Regions from separate parts of the Paenarthrobacter sp. NPDC091669 genome, predicted to be linked through region 1. Evidence: riboswitches for the same ligand, from Rfam matches in the RefSeq annotation. Region 1 holds a riboswitch; each other region holds the start of a gene.
What was found. A riboswitch is a leader RNA that binds a small molecule or an ion and turns the genes downstream of it on or off. The one in region 1 is predicted to bind S-adenosylmethionine.
Positions count from the first base shown of each region.

Region 2: another riboswitch for S-adenosylmethionine. It lies ahead of ACIQLI_RS19455 (homoserine O-acetyltransferase); the one in region 1 lies ahead of ACIQLI_RS15070 (DUF1737 domain-containing protein).
Region 3: another riboswitch for S-adenosylmethionine. It lies ahead of ACIQLI_RS15865 (hypothetical protein); the one in region 1 lies ahead of ACIQLI_RS15070 (DUF1737 domain-containing protein).

Region 1 covers NZ_JBIVTK010000008.1:164,237-169,261, forward strand. Annotated here, with positions in the region: gene ACIQLI_RS15055 (aromatic amino acid ammonia-lyase) at 1-69, opposite strand, end outside; gene ACIQLI_RS15060 (NtaA/DmoA family FMN-dependent monooxygenase) at 69-1,397, opposite strand; gene ACIQLI_RS15065 (SulP family inorganic anion transporter) at 1,552-3,252, shown strand; SAM riboswitch class IV at 3,339-3,450, shown strand; gene ACIQLI_RS15070 (DUF1737 domain-containing protein) at 3,464-3,730, shown strand; gene ACIQLI_RS15075 (rhodanese-like domain-containing protein) at 3,727-4,137, shown strand; gene ACIQLI_RS15080 (O-succinylhomoserine sulfhydrylase) at 4,138-5,025, shown strand, end outside.
Region 2 covers NZ_JBIVTK010000013.1:80,546-85,570, reverse strand. Annotated here, with positions in the region: gene ACIQLI_RS19460 (hypothetical protein) at 1-385, shown strand, start outside; gene ACIQLI_RS19455 (homoserine O-acetyltransferase) at 425-1,546, opposite strand; SAM riboswitch class IV at 1,562-1,678, opposite strand; gene ACIQLI_RS19450 (bifunctional o-acetylhomoserine/o-acetylserine sulfhydrylase) at 1,865-3,205, opposite strand; gene ACIQLI_RS19445 (VOC family protein) at 3,407-4,045, shown strand; gene ACIQLI_RS19440 (CPBP family intramembrane glutamic endopeptidase) at 4,167-4,940, opposite strand; gene ACIQLI_RS19435 (histidine phosphatase family protein) at 4,964-5,025, shown strand, end outside.
Region 3 covers NZ_JBIVTK010000009.1:75,497-80,521, reverse strand. Annotated here, with positions in the region: gene ACIQLI_RS15880 (matrixin family metalloprotease) at 1-837, opposite strand, end outside; gene ACIQLI_RS15875 (VIT1/CCC1 transporter family protein) at 922-2,094, opposite strand; gene ACIQLI_RS15870 (hypothetical protein) at 2,328-2,519, shown strand; gene ACIQLI_RS15865 (hypothetical protein) at 2,516-2,815, opposite strand; SAM riboswitch class IV at 2,832-2,951, opposite strand; gene ACIQLI_RS15860 (sodium:solute symporter) at 3,150-4,685, opposite strand; gene ACIQLI_RS15855 (cupin domain-containing protein) at 4,952-5,025, shown strand, end outside.

The DNA.
Region 1 (5,025 bases):
CAATGCCACGTCCTCGGCACGCACCGGAGCCGTTCCCAGCACGAGAGTCCGCGGTTCGGAAGACCCCATCAGAAGTCCAGGAGATTCTGGCGGAACCCGCCGTTGCCGTAGCTCTTCCTCAACAAGCCTCGCCGCCGAAGTTCAGGGGTGAGCTTGTCCAACACACCGTGCACCGTCACAGGGTCCACGAAGCCGGAGAAGAGGAACCCGTCGCCGCCCACCTCGGAGCCGGTGGACTCAAGGTAGTCGGCAATCTCGCCCACCGTACCGATGATCGAATCCCCTGCCCCGCCGCTCCGGGCCTGCAGGATCTCACGCAAAGTGGAACCGGGAGGCGCCGCCTTGGCGAAGTGTTCCAACGTCCCTTGGTTGCTGTTGGTACTCAGCTCCGGGAGAGGCGCGTCCAGGTCAAACTGCTTGAAGTCGATCACCGACAGGTAGGAGATGGAGTTGAGCTGGCTGTCGATGTCGCGCTGGGTGAGCTCACGACGCCGCGCCCTCAACTCCTCGGCTTCGGCAGGAGAACCAACCACAGTGGGCTTCAGGACAAAAAGTACCTTGACGTCGTCGGGGTTCCTGCCGGCTTTGGCGGCCTCCGCGCGAATCGAGTCACGATAGGACTTCATGCCGTCAACACCACGGGCCAACGCGATGGCCACATCGGCATGGCCACCCGCGAACGCCTTGCCCCGGGGAGAGGCGCCAGCCTGGACCAGGACGGGTTCCTCCGGCAGCGGCGCCGTGTTCAGCGGACCGCGGACCTTGAAGAACTCACCGTCGTGGTTGATCGGGTGCACCTTGGTGTGGTCGGCAAACACCCCTGCGGAGACGTCCTCAAGCACGGCGCCAGGTTCCCAACTCCGCCAGAGCCGCCTGACGACGTCGACGAATTCCTCCGCTTTCTCATACCTAAGGTCGTGTTCAATCTGCTGGTCCATCCCGTAATTCCGGGCGGCAAGGTCGCTGCCGGACGTGACCACGTTCCAGCCCACCTGGCCCTCGGAGAAGTGCTGCAACGTGGCGAGGAGCCGGGCGGCAGTGAAGGGCGGGTAGAACGAGGCGCTGACCGTCGGCACGATTCCCAGGTGCTCGGTGGCGGAAAGCAGATACGGGACCAGCGCCAGCGGATCGTGTTTGGGCGCAAAGGAGGCATGAGCCAGGGACACCTCCGCCGATCCGCCGTACGTGTCCGGCACGGTGAGGGAATCCTCGATGATGAAGAGGTCCAACCCGGATTGTTCGAACGCCCGGACGGCGTCCTGGTACAGGGCGGGTTTTTTCCAGTCGTAGCCCAGTCCGTAACCGGGCGTCCCCCAGCCCTGGACACCGAATCCGTGGCCCACAAACCATCCAAAATGCAGCATGGGCTTGAGTGTAGAACTGCTCTGTCCGTTCACCGCGACCTGATTTCATGCGAAGTTACAGGGGGACGTACTGGGTCAATTATGCTCCCGGGGCGTCACATTTGAACGCGGCTGGAGACGGTCCGCATTTTCCACATAAGGCGTATGTCGAGTTCCACTAACAGCAGGGGTCGGGAATGATCGCTGTATGAGTTCACCCACCCGCACTTCAGTGAAGGACCGTCTTTCGGGCGTCTGGGCGCTCAAGGGGTACAAGCTCGAATGGTTGCGGCACGATGCCGTGGCGGGTGCTGCCCTGTTTGCCTTGTTGGTACCGGCCGGGATGGCCTATGCACAGGCGGCCGGCCTTCCTCCCGTCACCGGGCTCTACGCCACTGTAGTTCCGTTGTTGGTCTACGCCATGGTGGGGCCTTCCCGCATTCTGGTCTTGGGGCCCGACTCATCCCTTGCCCCCATGATCGCTGCCGCTATTGTGCCGCTTGCAGCGGGGAGCAGCGAGAGATCAGTGGCACTCGCCGGGCTTTTGGCTGTGTTGATCGGGGTGATCATGATCGCCGGCTCCGCCCTGAAACTCGGTGCCATCACCGGCCTGCTGTCCAAACCCATCCGGCTCGGGTACCTCAACGGAATCGCACTGCTGGTGGCCCTTTCGCAACTCCCGGCGTTTTTAGGGATTGAGGCCGACGGCGATATCTGGCAAAAGCTCGCGAAGGTCACCACCGGGTTACTGGGCGGCGGGGTCAACATCACCGCGCTGTTGTTGGGAGTGGGGTCGCTGGCTCTCATCTGGATCCCCCGGCTCCTGAAATGGAAGGTACCGGGCGTTCTGTTGGCAGTGGTTGGCTCGTGCGTGGCGACCGCGGTCTTAGGGCTCAACGACGACGTGAAAGTCACCGGCGTCCTGCCGCAGGGCCTGCCCATGCCCGCACTCGGAGGTATTGGCTGGGCCGACGCCCTGATGCTGCTCCCCGCCGCCGCAGGCATCGCGCTCATGGCTTTCGCTGACACTGGCGTGTTGTCTCAAACATTGGCAGCCAAGGAAGGGAAGAGGGTCTCCGGAAACAGGGAGATGGCAGCGCTGGGAGCAGCCAATGCTGCCACAGGCCTCTTGGGCGGATTCCCCATCTCAGGGAGTACCTCCAGGACACCGGTGGCCGTGGATGCCGGCGCAAAATCGCAGATGACAGGTGTGGTGGGCTCCGTGCTGGTGCTGGCGTTCATGCTGCTGGCTCCGGGCGTAACCGAGTACCTGCCGTCGGCAACCTTGGCCGCCGTCGTCATCGCCGCAGCCATTGCCCTCGCGGATCCCGCCGGCGTCCGACGGCTCATGCGGCTGAGCCGCAGCGAGTCCGTGGTGATGCTGGCCGCGTTCCTGGGCGTCCTGACGGTGGGTGTGCTCCAGGGAATCGTGGTGGCCATCGCCTTGGCACTCCTGGATTTTGTCCGCAGGGCATGGGACCCGTATCGAACCGAACTCGGCTCCGAGGAAGGCCTTCCCGGGTATCACGACCTTGAACGCCACCCGGAGGGCAAGCGCATCCCCGGGCTCTTGCTCCTCCGGTTCGATGCTCCCCTGTTCTTCGGCAACGGACAGGTTCTGGCCAGCTTTGTGAGGGATCAACTCGACGAGGCCCCGGATGAGTCCGCGGAACCCATCACCCACATCATCCTTGCCGCCGAGCCCATCACCGGGATCGACACCACAGCTTTGGATGACCTGGTAACCCTGGACGAATGGCTGGCCCGAAAAGGAGTGGATCTGGTGTTTGCCGAGCTCAAAGGGCCTGTGAAGGACAAGTTGATCCGCCTCGGCACGGCGGCCCGGTTTACGCCGGACCACTTCTACCCCACTGTCGGCGCGGCGGTGCGGGCGCTCAAGGACCGTTAGTGGATCAGCCGCCGATTACGCAACATGACGACGGTGCAGCCACCCGCAAGTGCAGCCCGGTGCCCGTGGATGTTACGTTTTTCTTGAGTAATGAGTACCAGCGCAAAGCCCTGACTTGCTGGTCGGCAACCCTCTCTCCGGCGGGGTGCCTCAGGTGACTACTCGGCGTATCGACAACTCGAACTGCAAGCGTGACTGAGGAGCACCAGCAATGCCTGAACCCACTGAAGAAAAACTCTCTTACCGCCTGATTACAGGCCCGGATAACCGCGATTTCTGCGAGCGTATCCACAACTCCCTCGCCGAAGGCTATGTGCTCCATGGCAGCCCGGCAGCCACCTTCAACGGCACGGAAGTCATCGTGGCCCAAGCAATTGTGCTGCCCGCGGCGATCGCCAATGCTGATGCCGCCGTCGCCAACGCAGTGGACCAGCTTGAGAACTACGACGATGAAGAAGCATTCGAGGGCCACGCATGAGCTACGCAGGTGACCTGACCCCGCAGGACGCGTGGGCCAAGCTTGAAGAAGGCGCCATCCTGGTGGATGTGCGCACCGAGGGCGAGTGGGCCCACATCGGCATCCCCGACACCAAAGCCACCGAGAACGATCCCCTGTTCATCCAGTGGAACCTCGCCGGCGGTATCCCGAACTCCCGCTTCATCGAGGACCTGCAGCAGCAGGCACCCGAGGACGACGCCGTGGAGCTCGTCTTCATCTGCCGCTCCGGGCAGCGCTCCATCTCCGCCGCCATTGCCGCTACGCAGGCCGGCTTCACCGCGTACAACGTTCTTGAGGGCTTCGAAGGCGAACCGGACCGCTACGGTGAGCGCACCGTGAACGGCTGGAAGAACCGTGGCCTGCCGACGAATCTTGGGACCGAGTAAGTGACTTTCAATCCCGACGCCGCCGGCTGGAGCCCTGACACCCAGGCCGTTCGTGGTGGCCTTGACCGCACCAACTTCCAGGAAACTTCCGAGCCCGTTTTCCTGAACTCCGGCTTTGTCTACGAATCGGCCGCTGCTGCCGAACGTGCCTTCACCGGCGAGGACGAACGCTTCGTTTACTCCCGCTACGGCAACCCGTCCGTCGCCACATTCCAGGAGCGGCTGAGGCTGCTCGAAGGCACTGAGGCGTGCTTTGCGACTGCCTCCGGCATGTCCGCGGTCTTCACTGCCCTGGGTGCCCTGCTGGCTGCAGGCGACCGCGTGGTTGCCGCCCGCTCGCTGTTCGGCTCCTGCTTCGTGATCCTCAACGAAATACTGCCCCGCTGGGGCGTGGAAACCGTGTTCGTTGACGGCCCGGATCTGGATCAGTGGCGTGAAGCCCTCTCGGAACCGACCACTGCCGTGTTCTTTGAGTCGCCGTCCAATCCCATGCAGGAGATCGTCGACATCGCCGCCGTCAGCGAACTGGCGCATGCCGCCGGGGCAACCGTCGTGGTGGACAATGTCTTCGCCACTCCCCTGCTGCAGCGCTGCGGTGAGCTGGGCGCGGACGTGATCGTGTACTCCGGCACCAAGCACATTGACGGCCAAGGTCGTGTCCTCGGCGGCGCGATCCTGGGCACCAAAGAGTTCATCGATGGTCCCGTCAAGCAACTCATGCGCCACACCGGCCCCTCTCTATCCGCGTTCAATGCCTGGGTGCTGACCAAGGGATTGGAGACCATCGGACTGCGGGTAAACCACAGCTCGGCATCCGCTTTGAAGATCGCGGAGTGGCTCGAGCAGCAGCCCGCCATCAGCTGGGTAAAGTACCCGCTGCTCACGTCC
Region 2 (5,025 bases), on a different contig from region 1:
CCGCATGTACAACCGTTCCCGCGCGCGTCGGATCCAGAACGAGAACTTCCGCGGCCCCGGCTACCCGCCACAGAACCTGCCCGGCCCCGGCTATCCGGCACAGCAGGACTACCCTCAGCAGGATTACCGGGGGCAGCAGAACTACCCCTCGCAGGGCTACCCGGGCTACCCATCCGGGCCCACCGTCATCCGCCCTGTGGATGACGCACCGCAGTCCGGGCCGCCGTCGAACCCTTCATCCCCCACGCCCTTCCCGGCCACCAACGGTTCGGAGCCGCAAGGCTTCCGTGCCCGCAAGCTGGCCGAGCTGGACGCGAAGTTCAGCAACGGGGAGATCGCCATGGAGGATTACATGAAGCAGCGCGGCGACATCATGAACGGCTAGGCTGACGGCCGACCCGGCGCTTTGCAGCCGACGCTCAACCTAGGCGAAGAAGGCTCCGCGGAGTTGCGCTGAGAGCTGGCCGATTTCCGTCAGGAACCCGTCGTGGCCGATCGGCGCTTCAATGACGTGAACCGGAACATCACCCGGCAGGGCTTCCGCCAGTTCCCGTGATTGCGCCGGGAAATACAATCTGTCGCTGTCAACCGCCGCGACGAAGAACTCCGCAGTGGTACGCGACAATGCGGCCTCCAGCGATCCACGGCCACGTGCGACGTCGTGGGACATCAGGGCCTCGGTGATGGCGATGTAGCTGTTGGCGTCAAATCGTCGGACGAGCTTTGTTCCCTGATGGTCCAGGTAGCTCTCCACCTGATAGCGGCCACGCTCCCCCAGGACCGCAGCGGCCAGTGGTTTCTCTTGGTGCTGGGCTTCCCGGCCGAAGCGGAAATCCAATTCCAGCGCAGAGCGGTAGGTGATGTGGGCGATGCGCCGGGCCAACGCGAGTCCGTGTTCAGGGGCGGTGCCACCGTAGTAGTCGCCATTGTTGAAGTTCGGGTCCTGGCGGATGGCCAAAGTTTGGGCCTGCGCAAAGGCGATCTGCTCCGCCGTGCTGTAGGCACCCACGGATATCACGGCGCAGCGTTTCACCCGCTCCGGGAAGGTCGCTGCCCATTCCAACGCGCGCGCGCCGCCCATCGAACCGCCCAACACGGCATGCCAGGCCTCGATTCCCAGGGCTTCGGCCAGGCGCGCCTCGGCCTCGGTGCTGTCGCGCAGGGTGACCAGGGGGAACCGGGAGCCCCAGGGACGGCCGTCCGGCGCCTCTGAGGACGGTCCGGTGCTGCCGTAGCAGCCGCCCACAATGTTGATGGAGACGACAAAGAACCTGTTGGTGTCGATGGTGGCACCGGGGCCTACCAGCTGCTCCCACCACCCTTCTTCGTCCGTGGCTCCCCGGGCAACGTGCGTGCTGCCCGTGAGGGCATGCTGGATGAGCACGGCATTGGAGGCATCGGCGTTCAGCTGCCCCCAGGTCTCATACGCGAGGACGACGTCGGGCAGGAATCCTCCCGCTTCAAGGTCCAGCGGCCCAATGGCGGCGTACTTGACGGTTCCGTCTTCTTCCCCGGATTTTGGAAGTGCTGTAGCAGTAATGGTCATTCCTTTGACACCTTAACCTCGCGCTTGCCCGTCGCCTTGCGTGCGAACAGGCCAGGTCTTCACCCGGGGCACCCCACCGCGGAGGAGGGTTGCCGGCCAGCAAGCCGGGGCTATGCGCTGGCACTCATGACCTAATACGAAGAGTCTAGGAAATGCAGGGCGGTTCTGGCGAAGAATGTGACAACAGTGTGACGGTTCAGGGCCATTTCGTTCACGAATCAGCACTCCGGAATGCCGCCCGGCGAATAATCATCGGCCCGGGCGGCATTCCGGGAAAGGCGTCAGGCGCGGTCCCGCCTTCAGCTTTCAGGGCCGGGTTCAGGCTCCCTTGGCGGCCCGGAAGCCTGCTTCGAGGTCCGCGATAATGTCATCCACGTGCTCAATCCCCACGGACAAGCGCACCAAGCCGGGGTTCACGCCGGCCACCAGCTGCTGCTCCACCGTCAGCTGGCTGTGCGTAGTGGACGCCGGGTGGATGACCAGCGAGCGGACATCGCCGATGTTGGCAACATGCGAGTGCAGTTCCAGTCCGTCCACGAAGCGCTTGCCCGCCTCAACGCCGCCCTTGATGTTGAAGGCAACAATGGCGCCGGTGCCCTGGGGGCCGTATTTCCGGCCACGGTGGTACCACGGGCTGGACGGCAGGCCCGCATAGGCGACCGATTCGACGTCGTCGTGGGCTTCCAGCCATTCGGCCACCTTGGTGGCGTTGGCTACGTGACGTTCGACGCGCAGGCTCAACGTCTCCAGCCCCTGGGCGATCAGGAAGGCGTTGAACGGGGACACAGCGGAACCGAGGTCGCGAAGAAGCTGGACCCGGGCCTTCAGCACGTAGGAGAGGTTGGCGCCAAGTGCACCGTCCTTGCCAAGATCGCGGGCGTACACCAGTCCGTTGTAGCTCGGGTCGGGGGTATTGAAGCCCGGGAAGCGCTCCGGGTCCTTGCCGAAGTCGAAGTTGCCTGAGTCCACAATCACGCCGGCGATGGCAGAACCGTGGCCACCCAGGTACTTGGTAGCGGAGTGGACCACGATGTCGGCGCCCCACTCGATGGGACGGATGAGGTAGGGAGTGGACAGTGTGTTGTCGACGATGAGCGGCACGCCGGCTTCGTGGGCGGCGCGGGCGACGCCCTCAATGTCCAGTACGTCCTGGCGCGGATTGGAAACAACCTCGCCGAAGAACAGTTTGGTATTCGGCTGGACGGCGTCACGCCACTGGTCCAGGTTGTCCGGGTCCTCCACGAAGGTCACCGAGATGCCGAATTTCTTCAGGGTATGTGCCAACAGGTTGTAGGTACCGCCGTACAGGCTGGGGCTCGCCACGATGTGGTCGCCGGCCTCAGCGATGTTGAGGATCGCGAAGGTTTCCGCCGCCTGGCCTGAGCTCAGCAGAAGGGCGCCCAAGCCGCCCTCGAGGCTCGCGATCCGCTGCTCCACGGCATCCTGTGTCGGGTTGCCGATCCGGGTGTAGATGGGTGCGAGCTCGGCCAGGGCAAACCGGTTGGCTGCGCTCTCGGCACTGGGGAACACGAAGGACGTGGTCTGGTAGATCGGCAGTGCCCGTGCTCCCGTCGCGGAGTCGGGCTCCTGACCTGCGTGGATCTGGCGGGTTTCGAAAGACCATCCTTGGGACATGGAGTTCTCCTGTTCGTGGCGCATGGGTTCTGTGGAAACGTGCTGCGTGTGAGCTGGGGCCAGTCTAGGAAGTGTCCGGAGCCTAAGACAGCTTTGTGACGCCGGTGGAATCTTTCGGTCTTTTCGCGTCCCTGCATGACGCCTGCGGGCACCGGTTATACACATCCCACCTTAGTTAGGCTTGACTTAGCTGAGACCCCGATCACAAAGTGCCAAGATGAAGCCATGCGCATGGATCACGTCTCTTACGCCTGTGAACGAGATGGCCTTCTGGCCACTACCGAACGAATTTCCGCGGCACTGGGAGTGGACGCTGTCCGGGGCGGAGTGCACCCGCGCTTCGGTACCCGGAACATGATCATTCCCCTTGCGGATAACAAGTACCTGGAAGTGGTGGAGGTCCTGGACCACCCCGCTTCCGACAAAGCGCCTTTTGGCCAGGCAGTTCGTGCCCGCTCGGCCGCCGGTGGTGGCTGGATGGGCTGGTGCGTCGCTGTTGACGACCTGGCACCGTTCGAGGACCGCCTTGGCCGCTCCGCTGTTCCGGGCAACCGCAAGTTCCCTGACGGCCGCGAACTGGTGTGGCAGCAGATCGGCATCCTGGGCTTGATCGCAGACCCCCAGGTCCCGTACCTGCTCAAGTGGGAGGGCGACCCCTCACTGCACCCGTCCAGGATCTACGAAAGCGACGTCAAGATGTCCAGCCTCACCATTGCGGGCTCGGCGGAACGCGTCACAGAATGGCTCGGAGAACCGGTGGAAAAGCCGCTTGAGGACGTCGCTGTCCAGTGGATGGCACCGCACGGCACTCCGGGAATCATGTCAGTAACTTTCGAAACCGCCTCCGGAGCCGTCACCATCTGACCGCCCCATCCAACCGGGCTCGTCCCGGCACCGGTCATCCCTGTCCGGTAAGAACTTCGGCCGCCATCAGCGGGTGCCAATGACGTCACCCACTGATGGCGGCCGGATATTTTTAAGCGCCCTATCCCAGGCCCATCGCCTTGCCGAACAGGCTGAAGCCCACAAACGCCACGATGTCCAGCAATGCGTGGGCAATCACCAAGGGCATGACCCGCTTGGTCTTGGTATAGATCCACGCGAACACCAACCCCATGACCACGTTGCCGATGAACGGCCCGAAGCCCTGGTACAGGTGGTAACTCCCCCGCAGGACGGCGCTGACCACAATGGCCACGGGCATGCTCCAACCGAACTTCCCGAAGCGGTCCATGAGGTACCCCACCACGATCACTTCTTCCACGATCGCGTGCCGCATGGCCGAGAGGATGAGCACTGGTACGGTCCACCAGTAGGCGTCCAGGCCGCTGGGGACAATCGCCGTGGTGATGCCGAGGGCCCGGCCGGCGGCGTAGAGGCCCAGAGACGGAATTCCGATCACGGCAGCAAGTCCCACACCGTGGAGCAGGTCCTTGCCCGGCCGGGCAAAGTTGAAGCCGAGCCGGGCGAACGCCGAGCCGTTGTCGCCGTCGCGGTTTGACTGGATATGCGAAGACAGGAAGTAGAACACCAGGGCCACAGGCACCAGGGCGAAGATGATGTCCAGCAGTTGATAGGTGAGGTCAAAGTATTCGCGGGTGCTTTGGGACCGGTTCAAGGTGGAGGTGGCGTCGGCCAAGGGAGCCCGCGTCATCTTGTCCAGAAGCTGCACCACGGAATATACGGCCGACTGGCCCAGGGACAGGCCCAATACAATAAGTACTTCGGCGCGCAGCCGTCGGCGGGAAGCAAGGAACATGTACCCACCCTATGCTTGGTGGGATGGGTGCCCCAGCGAGAATTTTCATGATCCGGCACGGCCAATCCGCCGCGAACGCCGACAC
Region 3 (5,025 bases), on a different contig from region 1:
AAGGCCGTCAGGGGCGCCAATTTCCGGGTACATCAGCTGGACCGGATCATCAACGTGGTCCAAACCCATGACGTGCCCCAACTCGTGCTGCATGACCGCCAGGACGTAGTCGGCGCCTTCGGGATCAGCGAGGAGTTCGGCGACCTGCGGGGTGTCCAACTCCAGGCTGCCCGTGATGTAGCTTTTGGGTCCGTTGTTCAGTGAGTACATGGTGCTGCCGCCCGTACCAATGACTTTGTCCGCCAACGCCGGCGCGGCCTCCGGCGTGGTCCACGAAATCAGCAGGGGAGCCCAACGGTCGCCGTACTTGGCCGGCTGGTATGGCTCCCGCCGGTCTACCGGCAACTCGTCGGTGGTGCCGTCGTTGACGAACAGGATTCCTGAAGCGGCGGAGACATTCGCGATCGCTGTCTCCAGCAGTGCATCGGAGCCCTCCGGCGCGGACGCTTCGTTCACCACGTAGTGCAGCGGCCGGCACGGCGAGTACCCCACCGGAGTACCGTCGTCGTTGGTAGCCAGGAACTTATACGAATCGTTCATGGTCTCCGGCGCCTGGGGCGAGGCCAGCGGGGCGTCAGCCTCCTCAAATCCGGGCGGCGGGGCGTCTGCTGCCCGGGCAGGTGCCGTTTGCTTCTGCCCGGGTTGCCCGTCGTGCGCGGCGCCAGGGACGCTCACACCCGGGAAAAGGGCGGTGATCCGCGGGTCTCCATGCAGGAACCCGCTGACCAGCACTGCCACAACAGCGGCAATTCCGGCCATGAGCACGCCACGGAGAATACGCCAGGCCGTGCCGGCACGCCGGTGCTTTGGCGCACGCGTTTCCCGCTCCGAGTCCACGGTTCTCCATTCCTCACGCCCTGGTCACGCGGGGCAGCGCGGAGGACGAACCAACATTACGGGCTGCGGGGGGAGCCGTCCAAACTAGACGATGGTTGCCCCGAATACCAGGCCGAGCCCGTACGTGGCGGCAGCCGCTGCCAAGCCGATCGCGAGCTGGCGCAGCCCGCGGCTCAGTGGCGACGTTCCGGACAGCAAGCCCACGACGGCGCCGGTCGCCAGGAGCGCGATGCCCACCAGGACACCGGCCACCATCAAGGCGGCAAATCCCGTCATGCCGAAAATGAACGGCAGGATGGGAACGATGGCACCGGAAGCGAAGAAGCAGAAGCTGGACATCGCTGCGCCCCATGCCGAGCCGACGGATTCGTGCTCGTCGGTGGCAGGTTTCTCAGGCTGCAAGGAGAGACTGGGATCGCAGTCGCAGCTGAACAGGCCCATGCGCTCTGCGGCGCGATGCTCAGCGGCCTCGCGCGTCATGCCCCGTGCAAGGTACACCAGCACCAATTCGTTGTGTTCGATGTCCAACGACGGTGCTGCTGTGAGGGTGGCCTGCGTGGGCAGCGTCGCGTTGAGCAGTTCCCGCTGGGAGCGGACCGAGACGTACTCGCCGGCGCCCATGGACAATGCGCCGGCCAAAAGACCTGCTACACCGCTCATCAGCACCACGGGACTGGGTACGCCGGTGGCGGCCATGCCCATGACCAGCGAAAGGTTGCTCACCAAACCGTCGTTGGCGCCGAAGACTGCGGCACGGAAGGTACCGGAAAGCCGGTTCCGACCACGGGTGGCCAGTCCCCTGACCACCTCTTCGTGGATCTGTTCGTCAGCCACCATGGCCGGTGTTGCCGCGGGTTCGGTGCCGTAGGGGGAGCGGCCTTCTGCTCGTTGGGCCAGGGCCAGGACAAAGACGGACCCGAAGTTGCGGGCCAGGAAGCCCAGGAACTGGCTGCGGGTCGACGCGGCCTTGGGCATTCCGGCGTGCTCACCCAGGAGCTTGAGCCAGTGGGCCTCGTGCCGGCCTTCGGCTTCGGCCAAGGCCAGCAAAATTTGGCGTTCTTCGCCGTCGCGCCTCTGGGCGAGTTCGCGGTAGACGGCGGCCTCGGCGCGCTCATCGGCGAGGTACTGACGCCATCGGCGGATATCGGCGTGCGAAGGCGGCGCGGGTTGCGTTTCGACGTTTTCGGGGGCTGCCGATTCCGGGGTGGGATCCGGAGCGGGGCTCGACGAACCGGGGGATTCCTGGTGCTGTTGCACTTTCTCTCCTGTGCTGGGTGGGGTAGTTGCGGCCCCATTGCACGCCCCACTGTACCGCTTATCTTCGCGGTTTTTTGGCTGGTATTCCTCAATCGGAATGTTCGGCGCACCGTAATTTCCGGGCGTCCTTGACCCTCGCCGGGCCCGGTGCTCAGATGGAAGGACAGGGGCGGGGGCCCACCCCGCGCACGTTCACCAGGGCTTTGAGCGGCCCACGAGACGGAGGTTGCACCATGAACACCACCGAATCACACTCCAACTATCCGGAACGGACCACCATTGAGTCGGATCCGGCCTACGACTACGCCGAGGACCAGGAAGTGGACGAGGCCTGGGTGGAAGAAGTGGACGCCTCCGAGGACGACGAACGTGTGGTCCCCATCGACGAAACCGAGGAATTCCGTGAGGAGGACGAGGAAATCTAAGCGGGCTCCTCGTGGCTGAGTGTGTAGTGTTGCTGCACACCCGCGCGTTTGCCGGCCGCGGCAACCGTCACCGTCAGGGTTCTCGACGCACCACACCAGAGGGTCGGCCGGACCGCTTGGGCCAACGCCTGCGCGATCAGGTGCGGTTCAGGATGCGCGAACCGACCGGTTCCGGCCTTGGCAGTGATGGTCACCGTGCCCAGGAAGAGGTCGACGGCGGGAATCACCACGACTCTGTGGCTGGCTGTTGGCGCCGGGGTACTGGTGGCCGGGGTGGTATCGCCTTGGTACGGCAAGGGACTGCTCCTTGGGGGAGTGCTCTTGCCCGCTCGGTTGTCTCTGGTCCGGGACGGGCCGCTTCCTCATCCGAACCACCCGTGAACATGGGGTTGGTGTGTGGCCAGTCGGAGCTTGGCACCACATCTCTTGAAGCTGGGACCACCTTACCGCACAGCTCCCCCCACCACCTCCCGTTGTGAGGCCTGCTCTGCGTCCCTTGGCGAGGTTTCAGGGCGCAAAGCGGGCCACACAACGCCCTCTTCCCGGGCACACAACAACGGCGGCGCCGCCCCGGAAAGGGGAGGCGCCGCCGTCGAACTTTGCTCTTTTGTTGTGCTGTTGGCTGCAGCGTTACTTGTGGCTGCTGACCGGGTGGGCCTCAGGCGGGAGTTCCTCGGAGACGGCGCCGGCAACGCGCTTGTCCCAGGCCTCGCGGACTGCGGGATCAGTGGGCGGGGTGAGCAGTGAAATCACGACGTAGGCGACGAACGAAGCGGCGAGACCGTAGTAGATCGGTTCGTTGGCGTAGACGCCGTCCGCGCTCGGAATGACACCCAGGGCGAAGAGGATCAGAAGGGTCAACGTCAGCACCGATCCCACTGCCATGGACCATGCAGCGGCGATGCCGGTGCCGCGCTTCCACACCAAACCGCCCAGAATTGCTACCAGGAGGCCGCCCACCAGGATGTCGTAGGCGATGGTGAGGGCAATCACCACGTCCTGGGCTGCCATGGAAATCAGTACTGCCACGATGCCGAGTCCAAGAACCCAGTAGCGGTTGGCCTTGACGTCGTGTTCGGGGTTTTCGCTGTCATCGGTGTTGATGGTCTTGCCGAACCAGCTGGCCACGAACGGGACAACGTCAGCGCGGGCCACCGTTGCTGCGGCAATCAGGGCGCCGGAAGCGGTGGACATCATGGCGGCAACAGCCGCGGCCATGACCAGGCCGCCGATGCCGACGGGCAGGATGTGGGTTGCAACCTCTGCGTACACAACGTCCTTGCCGAGGTTGGTGACATCGATGTCCGGCAATGCCACCCGGGCAGCCAAGCCGATCACGGCGCCTGCGATGCCGTAGAGAATGCAGTAGACACCGGCCGTGGCGCCGCCCCAACGGGCAACGGTGGGGGTCTTGGCAGTGAAAACACGCTGCCAGATGTCCTGGCCGATCAGGAGGCCCAGTGTGTAGACCACGAAGTACGTGATGATGGTCTGGGCGCCGATTCCATCGATCTGGAAGAAGGTGTCGTCGAGGCGCTCACGGATGCCGTCCATGCCGCCGGCAGCGTTCAGGACGAACGGGAGCATCAGGAAGAAGATGCCGACGGTTTTGATGATGAACTGGACCTGGTCGGCCAGGGTGATGGACCACATGCCGCCAATGGTGGAGTAAACCAGGACGATCGCGCCGCCAACGGCGATGGCAAGCCAGCGTTCCCAGTCGAAGAGCACCACGAAGATGGTGGCGTAGGCGCCGGTGGAAGTAGCGCAGAGCATGAGCGTGTAGGCCAGCATGACGATGCCTGAGGTCTGCGTGGCCCTGCTGCCGTAGCGAAGGCTCAGCATCTGGGAGACCGTGTAGATCTTCAGGCGCTGGATGGTGCCGGCGAACAGGAGGCTGAGAAGCAGCACGCCTGCGCCGATGGCTACCACCAGCCACATGCCGGAGATGCCGAACTTGTAGCCGAGTCCGACGCCGCCCACGGTGGATGCGCCACCGAGGACCACAGCTGCCATGGTGCCGGTGTAAAGGAACGGTCCCAGGCGGCGGCCGGCCACCAGGAAGTCGCTGTTGTTCTTGGTGCGGGACTTGCCCCACCAGCCGAATGCCAGCATGGCGAGCAGGTACACCACCACGATTGCGATGTTAATAGCCGAAGATTCCATGAACGGTCCTTGGAGCTGATGCACGGAGGTTGGGGTTTCCGACGATACTCCTGCGAAGCGTCGAAGTCTCTGTGCTGATGGTTGGAGATTGGGGAAGTGTTGTGTGCCTCACAGACAACACTTGTTGCCTATGAGGATATGTTGTGATCGGAGTAACAGTCAAGATGCTTTGGTCATGGTTCCGTCGATTCTGGTCCTGTTGGCCCGTCTCCCGGCTACTATTGCTCCAATGACAGGGCCACATGACAGGCCTGAAAGGTTCGTGAATGAAGGCTCTCCCCGTTGAACCGAGCAATGTTCCCGTTGCCATCGGTTCCAGAATCCGCGCAGCCCGGCAGGC